Regions from separate parts of the Pantoea sp. R13S299 genome, predicted to be linked through region 1. Evidence: predicted binding sites of a transcription regulator. Region 1 holds the regulator's gene; each other region holds the start of a gene.
The links. The regulator sigma-54, encoded in region 1, starts transcription at its own class of promoters, with help from an activator protein. The targets are predictions, from matches to a motif close to GTTGGCACANNTTTCGCTNT.
Positions count from the first base shown of each region.

Region 2: ACN1CO_RS10815 (circularly permuted type 2 ATP-grasp protein) is a predicted target of sigma-54. The motif match lies at 5,412-5,431, and genes of this name have one in related genera.
Region 3: ACN1CO_RS00090 (gamma-glutamyltransferase family protein) is a predicted target of sigma-54. The motif match lies at 2,472-2,491, and genes of this name have one in related genera.
Region 4: glnA (glutamate--ammonia ligase) is a predicted target of sigma-54. The motif match lies at 5,306-5,325, and genes of this name have one in related genera.

Region 1 covers NZ_JBLYEF010000002.1:173,480-181,480, reverse strand. The annotation lists gene mlaF (phospholipid ABC transporter ATP-binding protein MlaF) at 1-207, opposite strand, end outside; gene ACN1CO_RS11825 (hypothetical protein) at 179-436, opposite strand; gene ACN1CO_RS11820 (calcium/sodium antiporter) at 435-1,415, shown strand; gene kdsD (arabinose-5-phosphate isomerase KdsD) at 1,432-2,415, shown strand; gene kdsC (3-deoxy-manno-octulosonate-8-phosphatase KdsC) at 2,429-2,995, shown strand; gene lptC (LPS export ABC transporter periplasmic protein LptC) at 2,992-3,564, shown strand; gene lptA (lipopolysaccharide ABC transporter substrate-binding protein LptA) at 3,539-4,090, shown strand; gene lptB (LPS export ABC transporter ATP-binding protein) at 4,096-4,821, shown strand; gene rpoN (RNA polymerase factor sigma-54) at 4,870-6,303, shown strand; gene hpf (ribosome hibernation promoting factor) at 6,325-6,612, shown strand; gene ptsN (PTS IIA-like nitrogen regulatory protein PtsN) at 6,765-7,244, shown strand; gene rapZ (RNase adapter RapZ) at 7,292-8,001, shown strand, end outside.
Region 2 covers NZ_JBLYEF010000001.1:2,255,869-2,263,869, reverse strand. The annotation lists partial or broken gene ACN1CO_RS10845 (beta strand repeat-containing protein) at 1-152, shown strand, start outside; gene ACN1CO_RS10840 (cold-shock protein) at 457-945, opposite strand; gene ACN1CO_RS10835 (DUF2543 family protein) at 1,063-1,308, opposite strand; gene ACN1CO_RS10830 (peptidase) at 1,430-2,158, opposite strand; gene ACN1CO_RS10825 (transglutaminase family protein) at 2,240-3,022, opposite strand; gene ACN1CO_RS10820 (alpha-E domain-containing protein) at 3,019-3,945, opposite strand; gene ACN1CO_RS10815 (circularly permuted type 2 ATP-grasp protein) at 3,939-5,375, opposite strand; gene ACN1CO_RS10810 (ABC transporter substrate-binding protein) at 5,629-6,771, shown strand; gene cirA (catecholate siderophore receptor CirA) at 6,822-8,001, shown strand, end outside.
Region 3 covers NZ_JBLYEF010000001.1:9,127-17,127, reverse strand. The annotation lists gene ACN1CO_RS00105 (amino acid ABC transporter permease) at 1-561, opposite strand, end outside; gene ACN1CO_RS00100 (transporter substrate-binding domain-containing protein) at 572-1,357, opposite strand; gene hpxU (MurR/RpiR family transcriptional regulator HpxU) at 1,549-2,388, opposite strand; gene ACN1CO_RS00090 (gamma-glutamyltransferase family protein) at 2,527-4,113, shown strand; gene hpxX (oxalurate catabolism protein HpxX) at 4,126-4,308, shown strand; gene ACN1CO_RS00080 (AtzE family amidohydrolase) at 4,305-5,702, shown strand; gene hpxZ (oxalurate catabolism protein HpxZ) at 5,702-6,082, shown strand; gene puuE (allantoinase PuuE) at 6,132-7,085, opposite strand; gene hpxA (allantoin racemase) at 7,120-7,851, opposite strand; gene ACN1CO_RS00060 (GntR family transcriptional regulator) at 7,848-8,001, opposite strand, start outside.
Region 4 covers NZ_JBLYEF010000007.1:9,492-17,492, forward strand. The annotation lists gene hemN (oxygen-independent coproporphyrinogen III oxidase) at 1-1,100, shown strand, start outside; gene glnG (nitrogen regulation protein NR(I)) at 1,142-2,551, opposite strand; gene glnL (nitrogen regulation protein NR(II)) at 2,559-3,608, opposite strand; gene glnA (glutamate--ammonia ligase) at 3,747-5,156, opposite strand; gene typA (ribosome-dependent GTPase TypA) at 5,595-7,418, shown strand; gene yihX (glucose-1-phosphatase) at 7,628-8,001, shown strand, end outside.

The DNA of each region.
Region 1 (8,001 bases):
GCCACGGAAAAAAATTTCACCGCTGGTTGGCTGAAGTTGCCCCCCAATCAAGCGTAGCAGAGTGGTTTTTCCTATCCCCGACGGTCCCATTATCGCCGTTACTTTGCCTTTCGGCACGGTCAGCGAAATGTCGTCGAAGATGGTGCGATCTCCGCGCGAAAAACTCACGCCACGAACCTCAACCAGATTCGTATGCTGCTGGATCATTATTACCTCTTGTAAGGATCGGGCGTAAACATGGGGTACGATGGTAGCCTGTTCGGTCCTGATTCACGATAGCTTTACAGAAACTTACCGCTAAGATTTGGCGAAAATGGTCATTAAATTTACTTTTGCCGTTCAGGCGGTCAAAATCAGCGCCTGTCTCGCCAAACAGAACCTTAAACCGGTCGGAAATGGCATTGCCGGCCTGGGTTTTTATGCAAGGATTTTTCATGTTCGTAGCTTCTGCACTGCTGATTATCGGTTTGCTTTTACTGGCATATGGTGCCGATCGTCTGGTGTTTAGCGCCTCTATATTGTGCCGATCGTTTGGCATCCCGCCACTGATTATTGGCATGACCGTTGTCAGCATCGGCACCTCACTGCCAGAGATGATCCTCTCATTTTCTGCGGCGCAGCATGGCCAGATGGATCTTGCTGTTGGCACCGCGCTCGGCTCGAATATTACCAACATATTATTGATCCTGGGCGCCGCTGCACTCATGCACCCGCTGAGCGTCCATTCTAATCTGATACGCCGTGAACTGCCGTTGATGTTGCTGGTTACCCTGCTCAGCGGAGTCATGCTGTTTGACAATCAGCTTAGTCGACTGGATGGAATTGGCCTGATCGCCATTGCCGCTATTTATCTGATGGTGGTGATTCGCATTGCGCGTAAGGCCGAACAGGACAATAACGATACACTGACCCGCGAGCAGCTGGCTGAGTTGCCTCGTGAAGAGAGCGGAAATACGGTGGCTTTTCTCTGGCTGGCCGTCGCGCTGATTATCCTGCCGATGTCGACCCGGATGGTGATCGACAATGCCACCGCCTTTGCCGACTACTTTGGCGTCAGCGAACTGGTGATGGGCCTGACGCTGATCGCCGTGGGCACCAGCCTGCCTGAACTGGCAACGGTCATTGCGGGCGCGCTGAAAGGTGAAGACGATATCGCGATCGGTAATCTGATCGGCGCCAACATTTATAATATTGCCATTGTGCTGGGCCTGCCGGCGCTGATTCACCCCGGCAGCGTCGACTATCACGCTTTCGCCCGCGATTACTGGGTGATGCTGGGTGTCAGTGTACTGTTTGCTCTGCTCTGCCTGCTGCGTCGCCGACGCGTTGGCCGCACGGCAGGCTTATTTTTACTCTGTGGTTTCTTCGTCTGGGTGACGCTGCTGTGGATGCAGCCGGCATTCATGGACGGCTAACAAGGACAGACTCACTATGTCATATCAGCAACCAACAGCATTTAATTTCCAGCAGGCGGGAAAAACCGTCCTGCGCATCGAGCGTGAAGGACTGGAACAGCTCGATCAATATATCAACGAGGATTTCGCCCGCGCCTGCGCCCTGATCTACGCCTGCCAGGGGAAAGTGGTGGTGATGGGCATGGGCAAGTCTGGTCATATCGGCAAAAAAATGGCGGCGACCTTTGCCAGTACCGGCACACCGGCCTTTTTTGTGCATCCGGCTGAAGCCAGCCACGGCGATCTGGGCATGGTAAGCAAAAATGATGTGGTCATCGCTATCTCCAACAGCGGCGAGTCGAACGAAATCCTCGCGCTGATTCCGGTATTGAAACGTCAGCATATTGCGCTGATCTGCATGACAGGACGACCTGACAGTGCGATGGCCCGGGTTGCCGATGTCCATCTGTGTGTCCATGTTCCGCAGGAAGCCTGCCCGTTGGGTCTGGCTCCGACCACCAGCACTACGGCCACGCTGGTGATGGGTGATGCACTGGCGGTTTCGCTGCTGGAAGCGCGCGGATTCACAGCGGAAGACTTTGCCCTCTCCCACCCAGGCGGTGCGCTGGGCCGTAAACTGCTGCTGCATGTGGCTGATATCATGCACAGCGGCGATGAGCTGCCGCACGTCACGCGTGATGCCTCACTGCGCGATGCGTTGCTGGAAATTACCCGCAAAAATCTGGGACTGACGGTCATCGTCGACGGTCTGATGAAAATTGAAGGTATCTTTACGGATGGTGACCTGCGCCGCATCTTTGATATGGGCATCGATTTCCAGCGCGCTACCATTGGAGAAGTGATGACGCCAGGTGGCATTCGCGTCCGGCCAAATATGCTGGCGGTTGAAGCCCTGAACCTGATGCAGACTAAAAACATTACCTCGATTCTGGTGGCCGATGACGACCGTCTGCTCGGTGTGGTACATATGCATGACATGCTGCGCGCTGGCGTAGTCTGAACAGGAAGAGAAAATGCAACAGGCAACTCCCCCGATTGAAACCTGCTATGGCCCGGTCACTGCTGACGTTATGGCGCGCGCCAGCAAGATTCGTCTGCTGATCTGCGACGTCGATGGCGTGATGTCCGACGGGGTGATCTACATGGGGAATAATGGCGAAGAGCTGAAGGCATTCAACGTGCGGGACGGTTACGGCGTGCGCTGTTTGCTGACCTCCGATGTGGAAGTGGCTATTATTACCGGCCGCAATGCCCGCCTGATGGAAGATCGCTGCAAAACGCTCGGCATCCGTCATCTTTATCAGGGACAATCCGATAAGCTTTTGGCCTATCGTGAACTTCTGGATAAACTGTCTCTTTCCGGCGAACAGGTCGCCTATATCGGTGACGACCTGATCGACTGGCCGGTTATGGCGAAAGTGGGATTAAGTGTGGCGGTGGCGGATGCACATCCTATCCTGCTGCCACGCGCGCATTATGTTACGCGGATCGCCGGTGGACGCGGTGCGGTTCGCGAAGTATGTGACCTGATCTTAATGGCGCAGAACAAATTTGAGGATGCCAAAGGGCAATCAGTATGAGTAAAAGCAGGCGTTGGATAACGCTGATTCTGACCTTGATTGCACTGGTTTTGATCGGCTGGAATCTTACTAACCAGGATGACGATGGCACCCCAGTCGATACGGGCAGTCAGTCGCCGACCTATACCAGTGCGGATTCACACACTGTGGTTTACAACCCGCAGGGCGCGCTGTCATATAAACTGGTCTCTGACAAAGTGACTTATTTCTCGGATGAGGAGCTGAGCTGGTTCGAAAATCCGGTGATGACCACTTATGATGAGAACAAAATTCCTACCTGGACGCTACGTGCAGATAAAGCAAAGCTCACCAAAGATCGTATGCTTTATCTGTATGGCCATGTTGAGCTGAATACGCTGACGCAGGATTCTCAGCTTGAGCGTATTAAAACGGATAACGCGCAGATCAATCTTGTCACTCAGGACGTTACTTCTGATGACCAGGTGACATTGTATGGCCGCAGTTTTAACTCCATCGGCATGAAAATGCGCGGCAATTTACGGACAAAAAACGCCGAGTTAATCGAGAAGGTCAAAACCTCATATGAAATTCAAAATGAACAAAAATAGCCTGAAGCTTTTACTGGCCAGCATGTTGCTGGCAACCAGCGTTCCGGCGCTTGCCCTGACCGGTGACTCGGATAAGCCCGTCAATATTGACTCGCAGAATCAGGCGCTGGATTTGCAGGGCAATGTCGCGACCTTTACCGGCAATGTCATCGTGACGCAGGGTTCAATCAAAATCACGGCGGATAAAGTCGTGGTGACCCGTCCTGGCGGCGACAGCAAGAAAACCATCGTTGATGCCTACGGTAACCCCGCTACTTTCTATCAGATGCAGGACAGCGGCAAACCGGTTCAGGGCCATGCCTCAAAACTGCACTACGAACTGGCTAACGATTTCGTTGAACTGACTGGCAATGCTTTCATTGAGCAGCAGGACAGCAACATCAAAGGCGATCGTATTACCTACCTGGTAAAAGAGCAGAAAATGCAGGCTTACAGCCAGGGCCAGAACAAGCGCGTCACCACCGTCCTGGTGCCGTCGCAACTTCAGGATAAAGGTACGTCCAACACCGGAAAGAAGAGTAACTGATAGCTATGGCCACATTAATCGCAGAAAACCTGGCGAAGGCATATAAAGGCCGTCGCGTGGTAGAAGATGTCAGTCTGCAGGTAAAGTCCGGCGAGATTGTCGGCCTGCTGGGTCCGAACGGTGCCGGTAAGACCACCACCTTTTACATGGTGGTGGGCATTGTCCCGCGTGACGCTGGCCGCATTGTTATTGATGATGAAGATATCAGTATCCTGCCACTGCATGCACGTGCGCGTCGTGGCATCGGCTATCTGCCGCAGGAGGCGTCGATTTTCCGTCGCCTCAGCGTCTACGATAACCTGATGGCGGTACTGCAGATTCGTGATGATCTGACCGAAGAGCAACGCCAGGATCGCGCCCGTGAACTGATGGAAGAATTCCACATCGAGCACCTGCGCGACAGCATGGGTCAGGCACTTTCAGGTGGTGAGCGACGTCGTGTTGAGATCGCGCGCGCGCTGGCCGCTAATCCTAAATTCATCCTGCTGGATGAGCCTTTTGCCGGTGTTGACCCGATCTCCGTTATCGACATCAAGAAAATCATTGAGCATCTGCGTGACAGCGGCCTCGGCGTGCTGATCACCGACCATAACGTACGTGAAACGTTAGCGGTCTGTGAGCGGGCTTATATCGTCAGCCAGGGACGCCTGATTGCGCATGGCACACCCAATGAAATTCTTGCGGATGAGCAGGTTAAGCGGGTTTATTTGGGTGAAGAGTTCAGACTCTGATAAGGTGTCGTTAATACCGATGTTTACCTGGGAACTACCATCCTGTCTATGAAGCAAGGTTTACAACTCAGGTTCAGCCAACAGCTGGCAATGACTCCACAATTGCAGCAGGCGATTCGTCTGCTGCAACTCTCTACGCTTGAACTCCAGCAGGAGTTACAGCTTGCACTCGAAAGCAATCCGCTGCTTGAGCAGACTGATCTGCATGAAGAGATCGACTCCCGGGAATCGTCGGAGTCTGAGGCGCTGGATACACGGGAAGCGCTTGAGCAGAAAGAGATGCCCGATGAACTGCCGCTGGATGCCACCTGGGATGAGATCTACACCGCGGGCACGCCTTCCGGCACTGGCACCGATTATCAGGATGATGAGTTACCGGTTTATCAGGGCGAAACCACACAGTCACTTCAGGACTATCTGATGTGGCAGGTCGGACTGACGCCTTTCAGTGACACCGATCGCGCTATTGCCACTTCTATCGTCGATGCTATCGATGACACCGGATATCTCACCGTTTCGCTTGAGGAGATCCTCGACAGTATCGGCAACGATGAGCTTGAAGCGGATGAAGTTGAAGCGGTGCTGAAACGCATCCAGCGCTTTGATCCTATTGGTGTTGGCGCGCGCGATCTGCGTGACTGTCTGCTGGTTCAGCTGTCGCAATATGCGCCTGAAACGCCGATGCTGGCAGAAGCACGCCTGATCGTCAGCGAACATCTCGACCTGCTGGCCAATCACGATTTCCGTAGCCTGATGCGGGTGACGCGCCTCAAAGAAGAGGTGCTGAAAGAGGCGATGCTGCTGATTCAGTCCCTGGACCCGCGTCCGGGTCAGTCGATCAACACCAGCGAGCCGGAGTATGTCATTCCCGATGTGCTGGTGCGTAAAGTCGGCAGCCGCTGGACGGTTGAACTCAATGCCGACAGCGTGCCGCGCCTCAAGATTAATCAGCACTATGCGGCAATGGGCGGCGCGACGCGCAACGACAGCGACAGCCAGTTCATTCGCAGCAACCTTCAGGAAGCCCGCTGGCTGATTAAGAGTCTGGAAAGCCGCAATGATACGCTGCTGAAAGTGACGCGCTGCATTGTTGAGCAGCAGCAGGCGTTTTTCGAGCAGGGTGAAGAATTTATGCGTCCGATGGTGCTGGCGGATATTGCCCAGGCCGTTGAGATGCACGAGTCGACAATTTCCCGTGTGACCACGCAGAAATATCTGCACAGCCCGCGTGGCATTTTTGAACTGAAGTACTTTTTCTCCAGTCACGTCAATACTGAAGGGGGCGGCGAAGCCTCCTCGACAGCGATTCGTGCCCTGGTGAAGAAATTAATTTCGGCGGAAAATCCAGCCAAACCCTTGAGCGACAGTAAACTGACCTCCATGTTATCTGATCAGGGGATTATGGTGGCACGGCGTACCGTCGCCAAATATCGTGAGTCTTTATCCATCCCGCCATCGAACCAGCGTAAACAACTGGTTTGAAAGAAATGAGAAGGAAGACCTATGCAGCTGAACCTGACCGGGCAACACGTTGAAATCACTGCGCCTCTGCGTGAATTCGTTAACGGTAAATTTGCCAAACTGGAACACTATTTTGAACATATCAATCAGGTCTATATTGTCCTGAAGGTTGAGAAAGTCACTCAGGTGGCGGACGCAACCCTACACGTGAATGGTGGCGAGCTGCACGCCACATCCGAAGCGGAAGATATGTATGCGGCAATTGATGGGTTGATCGACAAGCTCGCCCGTCAGCTGACCAAACACAAAGATAAACTGAAAAAACACTAACCTTCACGCTAGCGACGCGCGCCTCGCGCGCAGAGCCGACAGGATGGGGCGGATAATCCGCCCCGTTTTGTCATCTGAGCAAGCGCCGTTTGTCTCAGGCGTTAAGACGCGCTGGCGGTGAATGGCCTGGTGAACACGCAAGTGAAACGATAATGAACAACGATCTCACACTGGAATTGAGCACAGTGCTTTCGCCAGACTGCACCCGCAGCGGCGTACACTGCCAGAGCAAAAAACGTGCGCTGGAAATCATCAGCGAACTGGCCGCTAAGCAGCTCAACCTGCCGCACCAGACGCTTTTCGAAGCGATCCTGACCCGAGAACGCATGGGCAGTACCGGTATTGGTAACGGGATAGCCATTCCTCACGGCAAGCTGGAAGAGGATACGCTGCGCGCGGTTGGGGTGTTTATCAGCCTCGAACAGCCGATTGCGTTTGATGCCGTCGACAACCAGCCAGTCGATCTGTTGTTTGCTTTACTGGTCCCGGCTGACCAGTGCAAAACACACCTGCACACCCTGTCACTGGTGGCGAAGCGTCTGGCAGATAAAACGGTCTGCCGTCGTCTGCGAGCTGCGCAGAGTGATGAAGAGCTCTACGCCATTATTACGGAAGTCCAGACAGAGCAGTAACGCGTCTTTACCGGCCGGGAGCCGGTTTTAAAACGGGAGAGAAGGTCATGGTGCTGATGATCGTTAGCGGTCGTTCAGGCTCGGGGAAGTCAGTGGCACTCCGTGCACTGGAAGATATGGGGTTCTACTGCGTTGATAACCTGCCGGTCGTGCTACTGCCTGAGTTAGCTAACTCACTGGCTGAGCGCAATATTTCGGCAGCGGTCAGTATCGACGTGCGTAACATGCCTGAATCCCCGGAAATTTTTGAAACCGCACTGAATAATCTGCCTGACACATTTTCACCTCAGCTGCTGTTCCTTGATGCCGATCGCAACACCCTGATTCGTCGCTACAGCGATACGCGCCGTTTGCATCCCCTCTCCAGCAAAAACCTGTCGCTGGAGAGCGCCATCGATGAAGAGAGCGATCTGCTGGAGCCGCTGCGCTCGCGTGCCGATCTGATTATCGATACCTCAGAGATGTCGGTGCATGAACTGGCAGAGATGCTGCGTACCCGCCTGCTCGGCAAGCGTGAACGCGAGCTGACCATGGTGTTTGAATCCTTTGGCTTCAAACATGGCATCCCGATCGACGCTGATTATGTGTTTGACGTGCGCTTTCTGCCCAACCCCCACTGGGATCCGAAACTGCGCCCGATGACCGGCCTCGATCGTCCGGTGGCGGCCTTCCTTGATCGTCACACTGAAGTGCATAACTTTATCTACCAGACGCGCAGCTACCTTGAACTCTGGCTGCCGATGCTGGAAACCAATAA
Region 2 (8,001 bases), on a different contig from region 1:
CTGCAGGTGAAAACTCCACGCTGGTTTTCCGATGCTGGGACGGGAAGCGCTATAAAAACGTCGTTGCGAAGACAGGTAAAGGGGGGATAGAAGCTGATACGCCTTACCAGACAGACGAAGAGAATAATATTATTTATAAACCGGAGGATTGAGTATTCCGGTAAGAAATTTATGACGGAAATAATTTTTAAAAGGGATGAAAGTCAGCCATATATTTAAAAATTAAATTTTATCAATACCTCTTATTACGCCGTATACCTGCTGCTTCTGGGGCAGCGACAGTACACGTTTAATTTACCTTTCGGATTTTCTGAAAGCATCCAGGCCGGTTTTATAGCAGCGTCGTCTGGCCTGTTCAATCAGGCGGGGGATTTCGTGTCAGGGGGATGAGTCAGAATCACATGACGAGCGAGCTGGCCAAAACCCTGCAAACAGAATTTCGGCCCGCCTGCGGAATTACTTCAGGCCTTTAAGCACTTTAACCGTGCTTTCAATATCGATCTCATCTTCGGAGAAGATCAGCGTCGTGCCCTGGAAAGTGGTCACCGCCAGCTTTTTCAGTGAGCGCATCTCACTGGCGTTCGGGTCAGACTTCGGACGGATGTTATTCAGCAACAGACCCACTGACAGCACCGCGTTCTCTTTATCGACACCGGCATCGACCGGGACTTCTTCGTTGTAGACCAGATAAGACTTAATCGAAGTAATCTTAAGACGCTCGCCTGCGATATAGATGTATTTGCTGGTCGGCGCGACCTTCACCGCATAGGCGGATAAGCCTTTGTTGTTGGTGGTGGGTTCAAACGTCACCGCCGCATCTTTCTTTATCAGATCAGGATTGGCGACCTTAATCACATGAAAATAGCGGTTATCGCCGTTTTCATCTTTGATAAAGCCAAAACCTTTATCTTCAAACCAGGTTGTGATCGTTCCGTTCATCGCCATTTTTGCCTGCTCAATCTACTCAGTTTTTTACAGCGCGCAGTGTAAATCACAATGCCTGCGCAGACTATATAAGTCTGGATGATAATTTTCGTCTGCGCCAGAGGGAGTCAGTGGCTGTTACTCGTTGCCCCAGCGGTTCAGGAACTCGGCAATCTCATCGATACGCTCTTCGCTGATACCCGCTTCTCGCGCCATATCCTGCTGCGACTCTTCACTGATCTCTTCGTTGTTCATTAAACGGGTGATCAGCAACTGGAAGTAATGCGCCAGCGGGGTACGTTCTGTCTCGCTCACGGGCTTAGCGGACTCCGTCGCGTACTCATCTGCGACATCATAATATTTGAGAGAAATTTCGTTATTCATAGGTTGTCCGCAGGGTTCAGGTCGGATTAAAGAGTGACCAGGCGTTGTCGCCCGGTTCGTGAGGGGTATTATTTCGTGTTTGGGTTGGGGCTGTAAAGGGGAACAGGATGCCCGATTCTGACTAGAGAACCAGCGGCGGAAGCTGTTTGAAGGTGCTGACTAAGCCTTCTCCCCAGCCTTTACGGATCGTCGTGAAGTACGGGTGATCTTCGGTAATGCGGTATTGCCGGGCATCGCTGAAGCTATCGCAGGGGTAGATCATAACGTCGAGCGGCAGGCCAACGGACAGATTGCTGCGCAGGGTCGAATCCAGTGAAATCAGCGCGCATTGCATCGCCTGCTCCAGAGACATGTCGTAGTGCAGCACCCGGTCAATAATCGGTTTACCGTACTTGCTCTCACCAATCTGGAAATAGGGCGTATCGCGGGTGGCTTCGATGAAATTACCCTGTGGGTAAATATGGAACAGGCCAATATCATCCCCGTTAATTTGCCCGCCGAGCAGCAGGTTGCAGCTGAAGTCTGTCGTACTGCCATTCTGCTGTGCTTCACTGTCTCGCTGGATCACCTCACGAACCGTCTCGCCTATCAGCGACGCGGCCTCGTAAAGGCTGGAGGCGTTCAGCAGATTGGCACAGTCGGCATTCCTGCTGCGGTGTCGCAGCAGACTGATAATACTTTGAGTGGTCGCCAGATTACCGGCAGTCTGAAGCACCAGCGTACGATCGCCGTCCTGATGAAACACATGTAGTTTACGGAAGGTGGAAATATGATCCACGCCAGCATTAGTCCGTGAATCGGATGCAAAGACCAGCCCGGATGACAGGCGCATGGCCACACAATAGGTCATACCACACTTCCTTCAAAAAAAGATTTGCACGCCATAAGCGTGCATGAAGTTTTCACCATCAGCAAGTCGCTACAGGTCAATTTACATCATTTGTACGGCGGCAATCGCGCACATATCTTCGTATCCCCCGCCAATCCGTAAACCGCGCACCGGACAGGCATCCAGGTAATCAATGCCGACGGCAAGCTTAAGGTGTTGATCAGGCATACGGGTATTGTTGGTGATGTCAAAGCAGTGCCAGCGATCTTCCACCCAGACTTCGGCCCAGGCATGAGTCGCGACATGGGTAGAATCTTTACTGTGCAGGTAACCGCTAACGTAGCGCGCCGGTATATTCAGGCTACGACAGCAGCTCAGAAAGGCATGCGTATGATCCTGGCACACGCCGGTACGGGCGGCGAAAGCCTCAGCGGCACTGTCGGTTACCAGGGTAGAACCGGGCGTGTAAGGCATCCTGAGCAGCAGGTCTCCCATCAGGTTCTCCAGGGCGGCCAGAATCGCCTGGGGCTGATAGTAGCGCAGGGCAAAATCCCGAATCTCTGCATCGGGCTGGGTCAGCGGACTGTGGCGCAGGAAGACCAGCGGCGACAGATGCCCCTGAGCCTGATCTTCAATGCCGTGTTCAATCTCCACCACGCCGTGTGCCTGAATGGTGATGGACTCATGCGGTTCATCGAGTGTCAGCACATGCATGATGTTGCCGAAGGCATCCGTAGTGCAAACCGCCTTTTCCGGCAAGGTCAGTTCCCAGGAAAGTATGCGTTGATGAGGTGATTCCTGAGGCGTCAGTCGCAGGTACTGGATACTCCGTTGCACCGCCTGGTCGTAGCGGTAGTGCGTGTTGTGCTCAATGCTAAGTTTCATTGCGCCTCCAGATACGTGTGATGAATACTTTCGGCGATATCGTCTAACTGGACGAGAAAGGTTTCCAGCCAGTTGTTCAGCCCGATTCTGTTCAGGTCTTTCATGGAACTGAAGCGCAGCTCGGCGTGCAGGATGTGCGCGAGGCGGCGTGGCTGGTTTGCACGGCCACCAATCAGCTCCAGTTGCTGAACCATATCGTTGATACACGCCAGCAATGAACGTGGCAGCTCGTTGCGCAGGATCATCAGTTCGGTGATGGTATCCCGGCTCAGGGGCTGCTTATAAATACTATGGTAGGCTTCGCGCGCGCTTACCGCCTGCAGCAATGTGTCCATGCGGTAATATTCGCGCACTGGATCGTCATCAATATCCATCAGTCTGTTTTTCACCTCCAGCAGACGCGCGGTGCCATCAGCCCGTTCCAGCAACGTCCCGAGACGGATAAAGTGCATCGCGTCGCTGCGGAGCAGGGTACCGAACATGGCACCCCGGAACAGATGAGATCGCTCTTTCACCCAGTCAAAGAAGGCGTCTGCACCGTCTGAGCCGATACCCTGACGGCGTATCGATTTCATCGCGATCCAGGTGGCATTGATACATTCCCAGACTTCGGATGACAGGCTGCCACGTACGGCATGCGCGTTGTTCCAGCCCATCTGCAGACAACTGAAAATACTGCTGTAGTTCCGGCTATCCAGGGCGAAAAAATTGACCAGATTGGGCATCGTCAGTGTCGGCCAGGTCTCAGCATACAACTCGGTGGTGCTGGTCAGGTTGAGCGGTACCAGCAGATCATGATTACCCCCGTTGCGGATGGGCATCATCGACAGCTTGTTGGTGACGTCCAGCACCCGGGCGATATTTTCCGCCCGCTCCAGATAGCGGGCCATCCAATAGAGTTCACTCGCTGTCCGGCTCAGCATAGATCATCCTCCAGTACCCAGGTGTCCTTGGTTCCGCCGCCCTGTGACGAATTGACAACCAGCGATCCTTCCATCAAGGCGACGCGGGTAAGCCCGCCGGGCACCAGTCGGATCTCCGCGCCACTGAGCGCAAAGGGTCGGAGATCGATATGACGGGGTGCCAGGCCGTCGTTGACAAAAGTGGGACAGGTGGACAACGCCAGCGTGTTTTGCGCGATGTAATTCTGCGGACGCGCCAGCAACAGGTCACGGAAGTGGGCAAGCTCAGCTTTGCTCGCGGCGGGGCCAATCAACATGCCGTAACCGCCAGCGCCGTGAACCTCTTTCACGACCATTTTTTCGAGGTTGGCCAGCACATACGACAGCTCATTTTTATGCCTGCACTGCCAGGTTGGCACGTTGTTGAGGATCGGTTCTTCGTGCAGATAAAAGCGCACCATATCCGGTACGTAGGGGTAGATAGACTTGTCATCAGCCACGCCAGTGCCGATAGCGTTGGCCAGGACGACATTGCCCGCCCGGTAAACTGACAGCAGGCCCGGTACGCCGAGCATGGAGTCCGGGCGGAACGCCAGTGGATCGAGGAAGGCGTCGTCAACCCGACGATAGATCACATGTATTCTGCATGGCCCGGCAGTCGTGCGCATGAACAGCATGCCATCCTTAACGAACAGATCGGCGCTTTCAACCAGTTCAACGCCCATTTGCTGGGCCAGGAAGCTGTGTTCGAAGTAAGCGCTGTTAAAGCGGCCTGGGGTCAATACCACCACGGTAGGATCGTTAATGGGTGAGCTTTCGCGAAGCGTTTGTAGCAGATGCGACGGATAGCGTTCTACGGGAGCAATGCGTTGCTGCGCAAACAGTTCCGGATAGAGCCGCATCATCATTTTGCGGTTCTCCAGCATATAAGAGACGCCGGAGGGGGTACGCAGGTTATCTTCCAGGACGTAATATTCGCCATCACTGTTGCGCACCATATCCACGCCGACAATATGTGCATAGATATCACGGTGGAGATCAACGCCTTGCATACAGGGTTGATACTGTTCGTTAGCCAGAACCTGTTCTGCCGGAATGATTCCCGCCTTCAGAATATGTTGCTCATGGTAGATATCGTAGAGGAAGGCATTGAGCGCCTGCACACGCTGGCGGATGCCGGCATCGAGCATGGCCCACTCGGCGGCCGGGATAATACGTGGCACGCTGTCGAACGGGATCAACCGTTCAGCACCATTATCATCATCGTAGACATTGAACGTAATCCCTACCCGGTGAAACAGGAGGGCGGCTTCTTCCCGCTTGCGCTGTATAGCCAGGTGATCAGCCTGTTGCAGCCATTGCCAGTAGGCGGCGTAGTGGTCACGGTGTTCGCCTTCAGCCAGAAGCATCTCATCAAAAAAGGGTGAAGCGGAGAGATTGATATTCAGCATCGTCACCTCGCAGACGTTAAAGGCTGTGAATCTATCCAAGCATAAACTGTGCCAGCATAAGAAGAAGCGGAACGGTGCAAAGTCGTGATGTTGCAGCGTTAAAAGCCCCGTTTTGGTGCAGGCTCTGTGCGGGAGTGTCTTAATATGGCGCTTAACGGCGTAGTCTGTTTTGTATGTAAATCGAATTGATAACCGTTATCGTTTTCATTATTGTTTTGTCTTCTTCAGGGAAACGAAAAGGAATCGGAAGAAGATGAATTATCAGCAGAGAATATTTAAAGCGCTTTCCGGCAAAAAGATGGCTGCCGGTCTCACCTTTGGTTTAATCAGTCTCACAGCACAGGCGGTCACCGTTACAGACGTGGCGGGGCGCACGGTCACGGTGCCGGATGATGTTCAGCGTGTCGTACTCGGAGAGGGCCGGTTGTTCTTCGCTCTTTCACTGCTCGAAGGCCAGAAACCTTTTGGCCGTATCGTCGGCTGGCAGGGCGATTTCCGTAAGCTTGACCCGCAAACTTACGCTACTTATCGGGCGAAATTTCCGCAAATCGACAATATCCCGCTAATTGGCACGACAAGTGCCGACACCATCAGCCCGGAAAAAGTGCTGACGCTGAATCCGCAGCTGGCGATCTTCGGTTTGTCAGGTCATGGGCCGGGCAAAGGCAGTGAGCTGGTGAAACAGCTGCAAAGCGCCGGTGTGCCCGTGGTGTTTGTCGATTTCCGCACTTCTCCGCTTAAAAACACCCTGCCAAGTATGGAGTTGCTGGGCAAAGTCCTGAACCGTGAGAAGCAGGCGCAGGACTATATCCGCTTTTATCAGGACAACATCAAACGCGTCATCGATGTGACCAGCAATATTCCTCAGCAGGGTAAGCCGAAAGTCTTTATCGAACTGCGCGCCTCGACAGCGGATGAATGTTGCCGCTCAGCCGGTAACGGCAACATGGGTGATTTTATCGATCTGGCGGGCGGCGTGAATATCGCTAAACCCTTGCTGCCTGGCGCGCTTGGTCAGGTGAATCTGGAGAAAGTCATCGCCGCGCAGCCGGATGTCTATCTGGTCAGCGGAGGAGCGAAGCCGCCGAAAGCGGGCGATCCACTCCCCGCCGGTTTAGTGCTGGGCGCGCAGACTACACCCGAACAGGCGAGCGCCAGCCTGAAGCCGCTGCTGGCCCGTAAAGGCATTAGCACGCTGAAAGCTGTCGAAGATGGCCGCAGTTTTGGCATCTGGCATAACTACTACAACTCCCCCTATAACGTGCTGGCCGTGCAGTTCTTCGCCAAAGCATTTTATCCGCAGAAGTTTGCCGATCTCGATCCGCAGCAAACGCAAAAACAACTCTATAAACAGTTCCTTGCCGTCGAACCGACCGGCACTTACTGGACCGAGTAAAAGGGACTTTGCCCCGGCTGCCGGGGCCATTTATCTCACGGAGAGAAGAGATGGTTAAGATTAAATTTACACCGGCCGTTAAAGCCGGGCTGCTCGCACAACTGATTGCTGCAGCGATGCCGGCGATGGCGGAAGACGCCAGCGAAGTGAAAGAAAATGAAGAGCAGATGGTGGTTACTGCTTCTTCGATTGTACAGAACCTTAAAGATGCGCCTGCCAGTATCAGCGTCATCACCCGCGAAGATCTGCAGAAGAAACCGGTACAAAACCTGAAAGACGTGCTGAAAGAGGTTCCCGGCGTACAGATCACTAATGAGAGCGACAACCGTCAGGGCGTCAGCATTCGCGGACTGGGCAGCGGCTATACGCTGATCCTGGTCGACGGCAAACGTGTTAATTCCCGCAACGCCGTTTTCCGCCATAACGATTTCGATCTGAGCTGGATCCCGGCGGAATCGATTGAACGTATTGAAGTGGTGCGCGGGCCGATGTCGTCCCTGTACGGCTCCGACGCGCTGGGCGGCGTGGTCAACATCATTACCCGTAAAGTCGGTACGCAATGGCACGGCACGCTGAGCGCCGATACCACCGTTCAGGAACACCGTGATCGCGGCGACAGCGGCAACGGTAACTTTTTTTCCAGCGGCCCGCTGGTCGACGATTTACTGGGCGTGAAAGTTTACGGTGCGCTGGGTAAACGTGAGAAAGATCAAGCCAGTTCTGCCAGCGGCAGCACCGGTCAGCCGCGTATCGAAGGCTACACATCGCGCAACGCCAACGTCGAATTCTCACTGACGCCGGACAAAGATCAGGACATCACGTTTGGTTACGGGATGGATCGTCAGGATCGTGATTCTGACACGCTGGATAAAAACCGTATCGAGCGTGAAAACTACTCGCTCGGCCACAATGGCCGCTGGGGAGTGGCGAACACTGAACTGCGTTTCTACGGTGAAAAAATCGAAAATAAAAACGCCGAAACCATCACCTCGAAAAACAATTCCCTTGACGGCAAAGTCGTGATCCCGCTGGGTGATTACGCCCAATTCCTGACGTTCGGCGGCGAATACCGTAACGATAAACTGGAAGACGCGGTAAATATGAAAAACGGCGGCAGCACGCAGGCGAACCAGTACGCGCTGTTCCTTGAAGATGAATGGCACATCTTCGAAAACCTGGCGCTGACCGGCGGCGTGCGTATGGATGACCACGAAAACTACGGCGTCAACT
Region 3 (8,001 bases), on a different contig from region 1:
ACTTAAGAAGGTACGCGACTGGATCAGGTTGGCAGCGAAGGTTAGCTCCTCATAGGAGACCTGCGACACCACCGATGAGCCCAGCATTACGATGATGCACTGACTTACCAGCGCCGGATAAATGCGCTGTAACGCAGGCGGCAGCACGACCCGCAGAAACGTCTGGCTGCGGGTTAATCCCAGCACCCGTCCCGCTTCCCACTGCCCTTTAGGCGTCACCTGAATCCCGGCGCGGATAATCTCGGTGCTGTAGGCCCCGAGGTTGATGAGCATCGCCAGCAACGCCGCCTCGCCCGCGGTGAGTTTCATCCCCAGCGCAGGCAGACCGAAAACGATAAAGAACAGTTGCACCACGAACGGCGTATTGCGGATCAGCTCGACATAGATGCCCCACAGGCGGCTCATCCAGCTGGGTTTGCCGCTGCGCAGCGCCGCACCCGCAATGCCCAGCGCCACACCACCGGTGGTCGCCAGCACCGTCAGCTGGATGGTGACCCACAGACCGGAGAGCAGCTCCGGCCAGTAAGGCCACAGGGCGGGAAAGTTAAGTTGCCCGGTCATGAATCCGTCCTCAGGCGCCGAGGTTGGCGGGCAGCGGCGCTTTCAGCCACTCTTCTGACAGTTTATTCAGGGTGCCATCTTTGATGCCCTGCTCAATCAGCTCATTCACTTTGGCTTTCAGCGCTGGCTCATCTTTCTTCAGGCCGATAAAGCAGGGTGAATCTTTCAGCATGAACTGCGCGACGGGCGCTTTGGCCGGATTCTGGCGCGCAATGGCGGCGACGACCAGGTTGCCGGTTGCGACATACTGCACCTGACCGGAGAGATACGCAGACAGCGTGGTGTTGTTGTCTTCGTAGCGTTTCACCTGCGCATCTTTCGGGGCCACTTCGCTGAGCACCATGTCCTCTACCGCACCGCGCGTGACGCCAATCGACTTGCCGCTCAGGGCTGAGGCCGCTTTGATTTCATCGCCCTTCGGACCGAATACGCCCAGGAAGAACGGCGCATAGGCGCGGGTAAAGTCGATAACTTTCTCACGCTCAGCATTTTTACCCATGCTGGAGATGACCAGATCGACCTTGTCGGTTTGCAGATAAGGCACGCGGTTGGCACTGCTGACCGGCACCAGCTGCAACTTAAGTTTCATCTGCTTAGCAAGATATTTTGCCGTGTCGATGTCATATCCCTGCGGCTGCAGGTCCGTGCCGACCGAGCCAAACGGCGGGAAGTCCTGCGGCACGGCAACGCGGATGACGCCGCGTTTCTGGATATCCTGCAGTTGATCGGCCAGCGCGCTTCCCGCCTGAGCCATCAGTAATGCCGCTGTCGCAACCGCCAATAAAACTTTTTTCATTATGCACCCCGGTGAGATTAACGTGAAACAAAAGATTCTTTGACATGCAATCTGCAACTAATGTGCCAATGCGGACGGCAACAGAAAAAGGGTTAAGCAGCAGAGAGTTCAGCAGAAATCGGGCGTAATCGGGGCGACTACGCCGTAAGGGGCGTGTTCTGAAATGGGGCAAAGCACCAAAATGGTGCCTGTTAACGGTGCTCCAGCTCGTCGAACTGCTGGTAAAGATCGGCGATCTGATGAATACGCTGACGTCCCTGAGCCAGCATTTCATGCAGCAGGGCATTGGCGATCAGGTTTACCAGACTCATGGCCGCACTGTAACTGTCAAAGGCGGAGACGCTATCCAGCGGCGTACAGAGCTGCCAGCGCGCCAGCGCAATCACCGTCTGCGCCTGCGGCTCACACAGCGCCAGCATCGGGACACCGGCAGCCTGGAGCTGCTGCATCAGCGGACGAATGATGCGCGCACGACGACGAAATGCCATCACAATCACCATGTCGTCCAGCGTGATATCCACCAGCTCCTCAGCCAGCGTCTGGCCCGGTTGCGGCAGGATATGCACCTGTGAACGCGCCTGCACCAGCTGCTGGCGCAGATGGAGCGCCACCGGATAGGCATTGCGCATGCCGATGATAAACACGCGCTTAGCCTGCGCCAGTTGCTGGATGACCTCGTTGAAGTGCCGGGCATCCAGGCTGTTTACCCACTGCGTCAGGTTAGCCATCTCCTGCTTGTAGTGGCGCGCCAGCAGCGTATTGCCCTGCACCGCATCCCGGTTATCGGTCAGCGGCATGCCGCTCTGGCGCAGGATGCGTAACTCATCACGCATATCCTTGTACTTCTCGTAGCCCAGACGTTTAAACAGCCGACTGACCGTGGCTTTCGACACACCGCTGAGCCGCGCCAGCTCGGCGCTGTTGTAGCTGATCAGGTCATCGAAGTGGTCAAACACGAAGTCGGCGATGCGCTGCTCCTGTGGAGAGAGCTGGGGATAGTGACTTCTGAGTCGTTCATCAAGCTGTTTCATAAGGCGTCCTGTAACTTTTGTTTCAGCAGAAGCTAGCACAATTTACGCCAGGTTAACCGGCGCATTGTCAGGCCGGGGGGAAAACTGGAACAGCTCTTGCTTTGATATGGGTTCTGTCACCCAAAGAACGAGAAAAAGATGATTCAAAGCAATATGGCCCCGCAGGGGATGGCGGTGACGCCACACCATCTGGCGAGTGAAAGCGCACTCGCCGTGCTGCGTGATGGCGGTAATGCCATTGAAGCGATGGTGGCTGCTGCCGCGACTATCGCCGTGGTCTACCCGCACATGAACGGACTGGGCGGCGATGGTTTCTGGCTGATTCTGCCGCCCGGCGGCGATCCCGTCGCTATCGACGCCAGCGGCGCAGCCGGTTCGCTGGCGCACCGCGATTTCTACGCCGATCACCTGAAGATCCCGCATCGCGGGCCGAAAGCGGCGCTGACCGTGGCCGGAACGGTCAGCGGCTGGCAGGAGGCCCTGACGCTCTCTGCGGAGATGGGCACCCCGCCACTGCCGCTAGCGCGTCTGCTGCGTGATGCGATTCGCTACGCCGCCGACGGCATTCCGGTGACCGCTTCACAAAGCGCCGCCACCGCGACGTTCCGCAGTGAGTTGCAGCATCAGCCCGGTTTCAGCACCAGTTTTATGCCCGACGGCGATGTGCCGCAGCCGGGCAGCCGTTTTACCCAGCCCGCACTGGCTAACTCTCTGAGCCAGCTCACCGAAGAGGGACTCGACAGTTTTTATCGCGGTCCGCTGGCTCACCATATGGCCGATGAGATGGCCACGCTCGGCATGCCGGTCACGCTGGCCGATCTGCAGCAGCACCGCGCCCGCCGCACGACGCCGCTGCATCTCACCCACAGCGAAGGCGACATCTGGAATATTGCCCCGCCGACGCAGGGCATGGTGTCGCTGGCGATCCTCGGCATCACCGATCGTCTGGAGATGGCGGAGGCTGACGAGGCGCAGACGGTGCACCGCATCGTTGAAGCCACCAAGAAAGCCTTTGCCCTGCGCGACAAACACATCACCGATCCGCGTCACGTCACCGAAGATTTGCAGGCGCTGCTGGATAGCGATCACCTCGCCACGCTCGCCAGCCAGATCACCGATGGAGAAGCGGCAGCCTGGGGTAACGGACGCGGACCGGGCGATACGGTCTGGATGGGCGTAATGGACAGCAGCGGTCTGGCTGTCTCCTTTATTCAGAGCATCTACCACGAGTTTGGCAGCGGTGTGGTGCTGCCCGGCACGGGCATTACCTGGCAGAACCGGGGCGCGGCATTCAGCCTCGATCCTGAGCACCTGCTGGCGCTGGCGCCCGGCAAGCAGCCGTTCCATACCCTGAATCCTGCCGCCGCACGGCTGAAAGATGGCCGGACAATGGTGTATGGCGCAATGGGCGGAGATGGACAGCCGCAGACCCAGGCGGCGATTTTCACCCGCCATGTGATCCAGGGCCTGCCGTTACAGCAGGCGGTTAGTGCGCCGCGCTGGCTGCTGGGCCGGACCTGGGGGCAATTGTCAGACTCGCTGAAACTGGAAGGCCGCTTTGACGACGAAACGGTATTGATGCTGCGTCTGTGGGGCCATGAGGTGGAGCTACTGCCGGACTTCAGCGAATCCGTGGGCCATGCGGGCGCGATTGTGCGTCACAGCAACGGCATGTTTGAGGGCGCAAGCGATCCGCGCAGTAACGGCAGCGCCGCCGGTTTTTAACAGGAGCGAATCATGAATCAACACGACTGGACCAGCTACATCGGCCATATGGAGCAGATCCTGCAACTGGAACTGGATGACGCCCGCCGCGCAGAACTGCTGATCCAGCTGTCGCGCATCGCAGAATTGGCGGCGCCGCTGATGGCGTTTCCGCTGGATGACCGGCTGGAAGTGGCAGGAGTATACCGGGCATGAGATTAGGTGATGTTTCGATTCAGACCCTGCAACGGGCGATCCAGCAGGGTGAGATCAGCGCGCTGGAGGTGGCGACGAGCACGCTGCAGGCGGTTGAGCAGCATAATCCGGCGCTGAATGCCTGGACGGAAGTGACCGGGCCGCGCATGTTAAAAGAGGCCAGCGAGATTGATGCGCAGCGGCAGCGCGGCGAAACCCTGCCACCACTGGCGGGCATCCCGTATGCGGTGAAAAACCTGTTTGATGTGGCGGGTCACAGCACGCTGGCCGGTGCCAGTCTGTTCCGCGATCGCCCTGCGGCACAGGCAGATGCGTTTGCCGTCGGGAAACTGCGCCAGGCGGGTGCGCTGCTGTCGGGCATGCTGAACATGGATGCCTACGCCTATGGTTTTACTACCGAAAACACTCACTATGGTGCGACGCACAACCCGCGCGATCTGAGCCGCGTGGCGGGCGGCTCGTCAGGCGGTTCTGCGGCTGCCGTCGCCGCCGGTCTGGTCCACTTTTCACTGGGCACCGACACCAATGGCTCGATTCGGGTGCCTGCCTCGCTGTGCGGTATTTTTGGTCTCAAGCCCACCTTTGGCCGCCTGTCACGCAGCGGCAGCCATCCGTTTGTCGCCAGCCTTGACCACATCGGTCCGCTGGCGAGGCGGGTTGAAGACCTGGCACTGGTGTATGACCTGTTACAGGGCGCAGATCACGCCGATGCGTTTCAGGCTGACCGTCCGCTGGCCGCGACGCTGCCGGGGCTGTCACAGGGCCTCGAAGGATTACGCTGCGGCGTGCTGGGCGGCTTTTTTACGCGCTGGTGTGATGAGGATGCCCGCGCTGCCGTTGCGGTGGTTGCGGCAACGCTTGAGGCACAGGAAGAGGTATTGATGCCGGAGGCGGAGCTGGCTCGCTCAGCCGCGTTTATCATGACCGCCGCTGAGGGCGGCAATCACTATCTGCCAGCTCTGCGTCAGATGCCGGAGCAGTTTGAACCAAACTCCCGCGAGCGTCTGCTGGCGGGTGCCATGATGCCAGGTGCCTGGTATGTGCAGGCGCAGCGTTTCCGTCGCTACTTCCAGCAGCAGGTGTTACCGCTGTTTGATCGCTTCGATGTGCTGATCGCTCCGGCGACGCCCTGCAGTGCGATCACCATCGGTCAGCAAGCCCTGACGATTCAGGGTGAATCGCTGCCCGCTAAAGCAAGTATGGGGATGCTGACGCAGCCAATCTCCTTCCTGGGATTGCCGGTCTGTACCGTGCCGCTGGCGACCCGAAGTGGCCTGCCGATTGGTTTACAGCTTATCGCCCGGCCGTTTAACGAAGAGGCGGTATTACGCGCCGCCTGGGCACTGGAACAACAGGGCATCACGATGCCGCAAATGAATATGGCAGGAGCCTGATGAACAGAGAGATTAATTTACCGCAGGTGCTCAGCGAAGTGACGGCGCAGTTTTATCGCTACGAGCAGGCGCTGGTCAGCAATGATGTGGACGAACTGGATGCGCTGTTCTGGCACGATCCGCGAACCGTACGCCTCGGCGCGGGTGAGAATCTGTATGGCATTGATGAGATTCGGGCCTTCCGTGCCGCGCGCCCTTCTGCCGGGCTGGACCGGACGCTGCGAAACACCGTGATTACGACTTTTGGTGAGGATTATGCGGTCTGCAGCACTGAATTTACCCGCACCGGCAGCGATAAGATTGGCCGTCAGCAGCAGACCTGGGTGCGAATGCCCCATGGCTGGTGCATCGTGGCGGCGCAGGTCAGTCTGATGAGCTGACGGCTTCCGGCGCTTCGCCCGGTTGAGTGGGGTAAGCGCCGGAACCGGCTTAAGGAGCCGGGTGGGTAGCGATCCAGTGGTCAGCAATCTGCTGGCGGGTACAGATCCAGACGTCGTCGTGCTGCTGGATGTGATCGAGGAAGTTCTGCAGCGCGCGGAATTTGCCAGGACGCCCCAGCAGGCGGCAATGCATACCGATCGACATCATCTTCGGCGCCGTTTCCCCCTCTTCGTACAGCACATCGAAGCTGTCGCGCAGATAGGTGAAGAACTGCTCGGCGGTATTAAATCCCTGCGGCGAGGCAAAGCGCATGTCGTTACACTCCAGGGTGTAAGGGATAATCAGGTGCGGTTTCACCGTACCATCCTGACAGGTGACCTGGGTCCAGAACGGCAGATCGTCGCCGTAGTAGTCACTGTCGTAGCTGAAGCCACCCTGCTCTACCACCAGCCGACGGGTGTTCGGGCTGTCCCGGCCGGTGTACCAGCCGGTCGGCGCTTTACCAAACAGATCCACCAGCACATCGACCGCCTGCTGCATATGCTGACGTTCGGTTTTTGCATCCATGCCCTGATAGTGGATCCAGCGCCAGCCATGGCTGACCACATCGTAATCCGCCTGTTTGATCGCCTCGACGACTTCCGGATGACGCGCCAGCGCCATCGCCACACCAAACACGGTTAATGGCAGGCCGCGTTTCTGAAATTCATTGTGGATGCGCCAGAATCCGGCGCGGGAGCCATATTCATACAGCGACTCCATCGACATGTGCCGATCGGAATAGCTCGCTGCACCGATGATGTCGGAGAGGAACTGCTCTGAACCGGCATCGCCATGCAGCACGCTGTTTTCAGCGCCTTCTTCGTAATTCAGAACAAACTGCACCGCCACACGGGCGTTGTTGGGCCAGGCGGCATGTGGCGGATTAGCGCCATAACCGATTAAATCGCGCGGATAGTTTTTGTTAAAGCTGTACTCTTTCTTCTCTGCAGCGTCAGTCATCACTGGCTTCCTGTCTTGATTCGGGAAAGTTCCGTTAGTTTAGATGCTGAAACGCACCTGAGAGAGGTTTCTGCAAAGGCCAGGCCAGATCGCCATGTTTGCTGGTGCCAAAGCCAAGCGCCACCAGCGACTCGACCATTTTTACCGCCGCACTGACGCCATCGATCACCGGCAGGCCCAGCTCCTGGGTCAGCGAAGCAGCCAGCGTCGCCATCCCGCCACAGCCCAGTACAATCGCCCCGCTGCCATCTTCCCGTTTCGCCTGAATACAGCGCTGCCGTACTTTTTCCTGCGCCACGCCGCTGCCATCTTCCAGCGCCAGTACTGGCAGATCGATGGCGTGCAGCGCGGCACAGTGATGGGTAAAGCCATACTGCTGCAGCAGATGACGCGCAATCACCAGGGTACGTGGCAGCGTGGTGACAATGGAGAAACGCGTCGCCAGCATTGTGGCGGTGTGCATCGCCGCTTCCGCAATACCAATCACCGGTCCGCTGGCTAGCTCGCGCGCTGCCAGTAAACCCGGATCGCCAAAGCAGGCGATGACGTGACCGCTGACGCCCTGCTCCCTGCCGAGCCTGATCTGCTCCAGCACACCGATGGCGGCGATCGCCTCATCGAAGTGGCCTTCAATGGAGGGCACGCCCTGCGACGGTGAAACCGCCAGAATTTCGGTACCCGGTGCGGCGACGGCACGGGCGGCCTGAGCGATGGTTTCTGTCATCGCCAGGCTGGTGTTGGGGTTAATGACCTGAATCAGACTCATGAGTCAGCTCCAGAGCCTGCGGCAAACAGTCGGGAAAAATCGGGCAGGGTTTCCCCGCTGCGCTCAAAGTGCAGGCTGGAGACGATGTGCTCAAAGTGATGTTGTAGCGCCTGCGTCAGCGGTTCCAGCGCGCGTTCGCGCAGTAACGTC
Region 4 (8,001 bases), on a different contig from region 1:
AGATTATTCAGCGTGCGCCGCTGTTTCGTCAGCGTCAGGTCACGCAGCTTCACTGGGGTGGCGGCACGCCAACCTTTCTCGACAATGCGCAGATCTCGCGCCTGGTCGGTTTGCTGAAGCAACACTTCAGCGTGGCCGATGATGCCGAAATGTCGATCGAGGTTGATCCCCGGGAAATTGAGCTTGATGTGATTGATCACCTGCGATCGCTGGGGTTCAATCGTCTGAGTATGGGTGTGCAGGATTTCAATAAATCGGTGCAGGAACGGGTTAACCGGATGCAGGACGAAGAGGTCATTTTCGGTCTGATGGCGCGCGCCCGTGAACAGGGCTTCAGTTCAACCAGCATCGACCTGATCTATGGTTTGCCCCTGCAGACGCCCGCCAGCTTTGCCTGGACACTGGAGCGGGTCCTGGCGCTGAACCCGGATCGCCTTAGCGTGTTTAACTATGCGCATCTGCCGGCGATGTTCGCGGCACAGCGTAAAATCAAAGAGGATGAACTGCCTACCGCTCAGCAAAAGCTGGATATCCTGCAGCAGACCATTGCGACGCTGACTCAGCAGGGCTACCAGTTTATCGGAATGGATCACTTTGCGAAGCCGCAGGATGAGCTGGCCATCGCGCAGCGTGAAGGGCAGTTACATCGCAATTTCCAGGGATACACGACGCAGGGCGACAGTGACTTACTGGGGCTTGGCGTCTCTGCTATCAGCATGATTGGCGACAGTTATGCGCAGAACCAGAAAGACCTGAATACCTGGTACAGTTGTGTGGAACAACAGGGAAATGGTCTGTGGCGCGGTATCGCCTTAACCGATGATGATTGCCTGCGGCGTGACGTGATTAAAACGCTGATTTGTAACTTCTCGCTGGATTTCGCCGCGACGGAAACACAATGGGGAATTTGCTTCAGTGACTATTTTGCTGAGGACCTGGCGCTGCTGAAACCGTTAATCGCTGACGGGCTGGTGGTACAAACGGCTGGCGGACTGGAGGTGACGGGGATTGGCCGGTTACTGATCCGCAATATCTGCATGTGCTTTGATCGCTATCTGCGCCAGAAAGCGCGTCAGCAGCAGTTCTCTCGCGTTATCTGAAGAAACGGGCTGGCAGATGACGCCAGCCCGTACCAAACCGCTTATTCCATGCCCAGCTCTTTCAGCTTGCGCGTCAGCGTGTTTCGTCCCCAGCCCAGCAAACGTGCCGCTTCCTGCTTATGGCCTTGCGTATGACGCAGCGCAGTGGTGAGCAGCGTACGCTCCATCTCTGGCTGTGCCTCCGACAGCAGATTTTGATGACCGGAACGCAGGGCACGATCGGCCCACTGTGCCAGCAGCGTTGCCCAGCTGTCAGGCAACGACTGCACCGGATTTTCCGGGGTGCTGGATTCAAACAGTTCGCCGGGCAGATCCTGAATCAGCACTTCCTGACCCGCAGCCATCACCGTCAGCCAGCGACAGGTGTTCTCCAGTTGACGCACGTTACCGGACCAGTGCAGCCGGGTTAAGGCTGTTTCGGTTTCCGGATGCAGAATCTTCGCTTCCACGCCCAGCTCACGGGCCGCTACCTGCAGGAAATAACGCGCCAGACGCGGGATATCCTCACGACGCTCACGCAGAGGCGGCAGGTGCACGCGAATAACATTCAGGCGGTGGAACAGATCCTCACGGAACTTGCCTTCCTGTACGCGTAATTCCAGGTTCTGGTGGGTCGCCGCGATAATACGCACATCCACTTTCACCGGCGCATAGCCACCGACGCGATAGAACTGACCATCGGCCAGCACGCGCAGCAGACGGGTCTGCACATCCAGCGGCATATCACCGATCTCATCCAGAAACAGCGTGCCGCCATCCGCCTGCTCAAAACGGCCCTGACGAATCTGGTTCGCTCCGGTAAAGGCACCTTTCTCGTGACCAAACAGTTCTGACTCAATCAAATCTTTGGGGATCGCCGCCATGTTCAGCGCGATAAACGGCGCTTTGGTGCGCGGGCTATGGCGATGTAACGCATGCGCCACCAGCTCTTTACCGGTACCTGACTCGCCGTTGATCAGCACGCTGATCGAAGAGCGCGATAACCGTCCGATGATGCGGAACACATCCTGCATCGCGGGAGCTTCACCAATGATATCGGTGGTCGGTCCGCTGACCGGCTGATTACGCGGCTGCTGCTGCTCCTGATAGTGACTGATAGCACGTTCAACCAGCGCAACGGCTTCATCGATATCAAACGGTTTAGGCAGGTAATCAAAGGCACCCTGCTGATAAGCGCTGACGGCGGCATCCAGATCCGAATGCGCTGTCATTATGATGACCGGAAGCATCGGATGACGCTGTTTAATCTGTTTCAGCAGCGCCAGACCATCCATACCGGGCATGCGAATGTCTGACAGTAAAACGTCCGGGGTCTTGGTTGAGAGGGCATCCAGCACCTCGCTTGCGCTGTCAAAAGTCGCGCAGCTCAAACCGGCTCCAGTGAGCGCGCGTTCAAGCACCCAGCGGATGGAGCTATCGTCATCGACGATCCAGACTATCCCTCGTTGCATAGAAACCTCACTGGCGAATAGGCAGGTAAACCGAAAATTCGGTGTGTCCCGGCCAACTGTTAAATTCTATTTTTCCTGAATGTTGATCAATCAGGCTACGGGCGATGGAGAGGCCTAAACCGGTTCCGCCTTCACGTCCGCTGACCATCGGATAAAAAAGCGTATCCTGCAGCTGGGCCGGAATGCCGGGGCCATCATCTTCAATATCAATTCGTGCGACCAGGCGATAACGCGTGCCGTGCAGCGTCAGCTGAAAAGCCGTGCGGGTGCGGATAATAATGGTGCCACCGTCGTCGCCCAGCGCCTGAAGCGCATTGCGTACCACGTTAAGCAGCACCTGTTCGATCTGGTCGGGGTCGTGCGGCAGTTCCGGCAGGCTGGGATCATAATCCCGCACCAGCGAGACGTTCTCCGGCAGCTCCATCGACACCAGATTGACCACCCGTTCGGCCACCTGATGAATGCTCTGCGTGATGTGCATGCCCGGCTGCTGCGGCCCTAACAGACGATCAACGAGATTCCGCAACCGGTCTGCCTGTTCAATAATCACTTTGGTGTATTCGTTCAGCGAGGGATCGGGCAGGGCGCGGGATAAAAGCTGTGCCGCGCCGCGCAATCCGCCCAGCGGATTTTTAATCTCATGGGCCAGGCCGCGAACCAGATCGCGAGCGGCCACCTGCTGGGCGTGCTGTAACTGCTCCTGACTGAGGCGACGCTGATTATCCATCGGCGCCATCTCCATCAGAATTAAGCCATCGGGTAACCGCTGGGCGGTCAGCGACATAATGTGCGCGCGACCATCTACCACCAGCGTGACCTCACTGTCAGTAAATCCCTGGCCAGCCTCAAGACTCTCGCGCATCACCTCGATATTCAGCGAAAAGTAGCCAGTTAATTCCGGTAACGGCGTGCCGAACAGTTTGCGTGAGCTTTGCGCCAGTAATTGCTGCGCCGCCGGGTTGGCGTAATGAATAACCAGATCGTTATCCACCAACAAAATACTGTTGATTAAAGCGTTGAGAATCTGCCCTGCATCGGGCAGAGAGCCAGTTGCCATACAACGTTCCTCTGCACTAATTAGGTGCATTTTAGTCTTAAAGCCGAAAAGAGGGCGAATGAACGGTGAATTCGCGGAGAAAAAAGCCCATCCGGAGATGGGCTAAAAGTTTCCACGGCAACAAAATCGTTTGACCAGTTAGACGCTGTAGTAAAGCTCGAACTCAACCGGGTGTGGCGTCATGCGAACGCGATCCATCTCTGCTTTACGCAGTTCGATGTAAGCATCGATCGATTCGTCAGTGAATACACCGCCACGGGTCAGGAACTCGCGGTCTTCGTTCAGTGCGTTCAGCGCTTCTTCCAGAGAGCCTGCAACTTTTGGAATCTCAGCTTCTTCTTCCGGTGGCAGGTCATACAGGTTCTTATCCATCGCGTCGCCAGGATGGATTTTGTTGATGATGCCATCCAGGCCAGCCATCAGCAGCGCGGTGAACGCCAGGTATGGGTTAGCCGCTGGATCCGGGAAGCGCGCTTCGATACGACGAGCTTTCGGGCTGGCAACAACCGGGATACGGATTGAGGCTGAACGGTTACGGGCAGAGTAAGCCAGCATAACCGGTGCTTCGTAACCCGGGACCAGACGCTTGTAAGAGTTGGTCGTCGGGTTCGCCAGGGCGTTGATCGCTTTAGCGTGCTTAATGATACCGCCGATGTAGAACAGTGCCATTTCAGACAGGCCGCCGTACTTATCGCCGGCAAACAGGTTCTGGCCACCTTTAGAGAGTGACATGTGGCAGTGCATGCCTGAACCGTTGTCGCCAAACATTGGCTTCGGCATAAAGGTCGCCGTTTTGCCGTAAGCGTGGGCAACGTTATGCACGACATATTTGTAGATCTGAATTTCGTCGGCTTTTTTGGTCATGGTATTGAAGCGGGTTGCCACTTCGTTCTGACCTGCAGTCGCCACTTCGTGGTGATGCGCTTCAACAACCAGGCCCATCTGCTCCATTGTCAGACACATGGCAGAACGGATGTCCTGTGATGAGTCTACTGGTGGAACCGGGAAGTAGCCGCCTTTCAGACCTGGACGGTGACCTTTGTTACCGCCTTCGTACTCTTTACCGGTGTTCCATGCCGCTTCGATATCGTCGATAGCCACATGTGAACCGGAAGTCGATGAACCGAAACGGATGTCATCAAACAGGAAGAATTCTGGTTCTGGTCCAAACAGCACGGTATCCGCGATGCCGGAAGAGCGCAGGTAATCTTCAGCGCGCTTAGCGATAGAACGTGGATCGCGGTCGTAGCCCTGCATAGTGCCTGGCTCAAGAATGTCACAACGGATGATCAGCGTAGAATCTTCGAAGAAAGGATCCATGACTGCCGTGGTGGCGTCAGGCATCAGCACCATGTCTGATTCGTTAATGCCTTTCCAGCCGCCAATAGACGAACCATCGAACATTTTGCCTTCTTCAAAGAAGTCAGCGTTTACCTGGTGAGCAGGGATCGTAACGTGCTGTTCTTTACCTTTAGTATCGGTAAAACGCAGGTCAACAAACTTAACTTCATGCTCGTTCATCATCGAGAGAACGTGTTCAGCGGACATACTCAACTCTCCTGGAAATGGTCTTTCATTATCTACATGGCGAGGAAACGTCGTTTCCGGAATCCGTTGCGGGAAAACCACTCCCTGACCAACCTCTTCCGGCACGCTCTTCAACCGACATCTGACTGGCGTTTACGCTTGATTTAGATAAAGCGAATTCTGTGCCAACTTTCCCGATGTTGCTTAAATCGCCTTGTGCTGCACCTTTTTGTCATAAAGCGGCTGCACCACGGTGGTTTTGTTGCACCATTAAGGTGCTTTATGGTGATCTTCTGGCACTATTTTGGTGCATAAGACCAACTTAGTGCATTTTCTGCACCGGGAACAGGGCAAATTTGCGTCTATCTAATAAACTTTCAGTGAAAAGTGTGATGGTGTTCAGTCTTCCGCTTAATCAGTGTACAATAACGCGCTATTTCTAATGCCTGAGGCAAAGCTGTGATCGAAAATTTGCGTAACATCGCCATCATCGCGCACGTTGACCATGGAAAGACCACCCTGGTTGACAAACTGCTGCAACAATCCGGTACTTTTGATGCCCGTACCGAAGCAACAGAGCGCGTGATGGACTCCAATGATTTGGAGAAAGAGCGTGGGATTACCATCCTCGCAAAAAACACCGCCATTAAGTGGAATGACTACCGTATCAACATCGTTGATACCCCGGGACACGCCGACTTCGGTGGTGAAGTTGAGCGCGTCATGTCCATGGTGGACTCGGTGCTGCTGGTTGTAGATGCGATGGATGGCCCTATGCCGCAAACCCGCTTCGTGACCAAAAAAGCGTTCGCGCATGGTCTGAAGCCGATTGTGGTTATCAACAAAGTAGACCGCCCTGGTGCGCGTCCGGATTGGGTTGTTGATCAGGTATTTGACCTGTTCGTAAACCTGGATGCCACTGACGAACAGCTCGACTTCCCTATCATTTTCGCCTCTGCGCTGAATGGTATTGCAGGTCTTGAGCACACCGACATGGCTGACGATATGACCCCGCTGTACCAGGCAATCGTTGACCACGTTGCACCTCCGCAGGTTGAGTCTGATGCCCCGCTGCAGATGCAAATTTCTCAGCTGGACTACAACAACTACCTGGGCGTGATCGGCATCGGCCGTATCAAGCGCGGTAAAGTTAAGCCTAACCAGCAAGTCACTATCATCGATAGCGAAGGCAAAACCCGTAACGGTAAAGTCGGTAAAGTCCTGACTCACCTGGGTCTTGAGCGTATCGACAGCGATCTGGCAGAAGCGGGCGATATCATTGCTATCACCGGTCTGGGCGAGCTGAACATCTCTGACACTATCTGTGATCCACAGAACGTGCAGGCGCTGCCAGCACTGAGCGTCGATGAGCCAACTGTAACCATGTTCTTTAACGTCAACACCTCACCGTTCTGCGGTAAAGAAGGTAAGTACGTGACTTCACGTCAGATCCTTGAGCGTCTGAACAAAGAACTGGTTCACAACGTGGCACTGCGTGTTGAAGAAACTGAAGACTCTGACGCGTTCCGCGTATCAGGTCGCGGTGAACTTCACCTGTCAGTTCTGATCGAAAATATGCGTCGTGAAGGTTTCGAGCTGGCGGTATCCCGTCCGAAAGTTATCTTCCGCGAAATCGATGGCCGTAAACAGGAGCCATTCGAAAACGTCACGCTGGATATCGAAGAAACGCATCAGGGTTCCGTTATGCAAGCCATGGGCGAGCGTAAAGGCGATCTTAAAAACATGGATCCGGATGGCAAAGGCCGCGTACGTCTCGACTACGTGATCCCAAGCCGTGGCCTGATTGGCTTCCGTAACGAATTCATGACCATGACTTCCGGTACCGGTCTGCTCTACTCTACTTTCAGCCATTACGACGATATCCGTCCGGGCGAAGTAGGCCAGCGCCAGAATGGCGTACTGATCTCTAACGGTCAGGGCAAAGCGGTCGCGTTCGCACTGTTCGGTCTGCAGGATCGCGGTAAGCTGTTCCTGGGCCATGGTGCAGAAGTGTATGAAGGCCAGATCATCGGTATTCACAGCCGTTCTAACGATCTGACAGTTAACTGTCTGACCGGTAAGAAACTGACCAACATGCGTGCTTCAGGTACTGATGAAGCAACGACCCTGGTTCCACCGCAGAAAATGACGCTGGAACAGGCGATCGAGTTCATCGATGATGACGAACTGGTCGAAGTGACTCCACTGTCAGTGCGTATCCGTAAACGTCACCTGACTGAAAACGACCGTAAACGTGCTTCACGTGGTCCTAAAGACGCATAACTGCGCCTTTAAATGATAAAGAGCCCCGCTTGCGGGGCTTTTTTTTGCCTGCAATTCGGGATTCTCCAGCCGGGCCAGCGAATATTTGTGTGAGTTGCTGCGCACTTTAGCCACCTTCTGGCGTTTACGCTTTTCTCTCCGCGCGTGCCTGTTCAGCCTGCACTTTTGCCGCTAGAGTGAATACTCCAGGGAACAGAAGGAGAGACACCATGCTGTATATCTTTGATTTGGGCAATGTGATTATCGATATCGACTTTAACCGCGTGCTGGGTGTCTGGAGTGACTTTAGTCGTGTACCGCTGGCCTCGCTGCAAGGCCATTTCCAGATGGATGAAGCATTTGAACAACACGAGCGTGGCGAGATCAGCGATGAAGATTTCGCGCTGGCGCTGTGTGAAAAGCTGGAAATCGCGCTGAGCTATGAGCAGTTTGCGGCAGGCTGGCAGGCAGTCTTTGTCGACGTACGTCCGGAAACCCTGGCGCTGATGAACCGGCTGCGGCTGGAAGGTCATCGGGTGGTGATTCTTTCGAACACCAACAAACTGCATTGCGACTTCTGGCCGACCCAGTATCCGGATGTGCA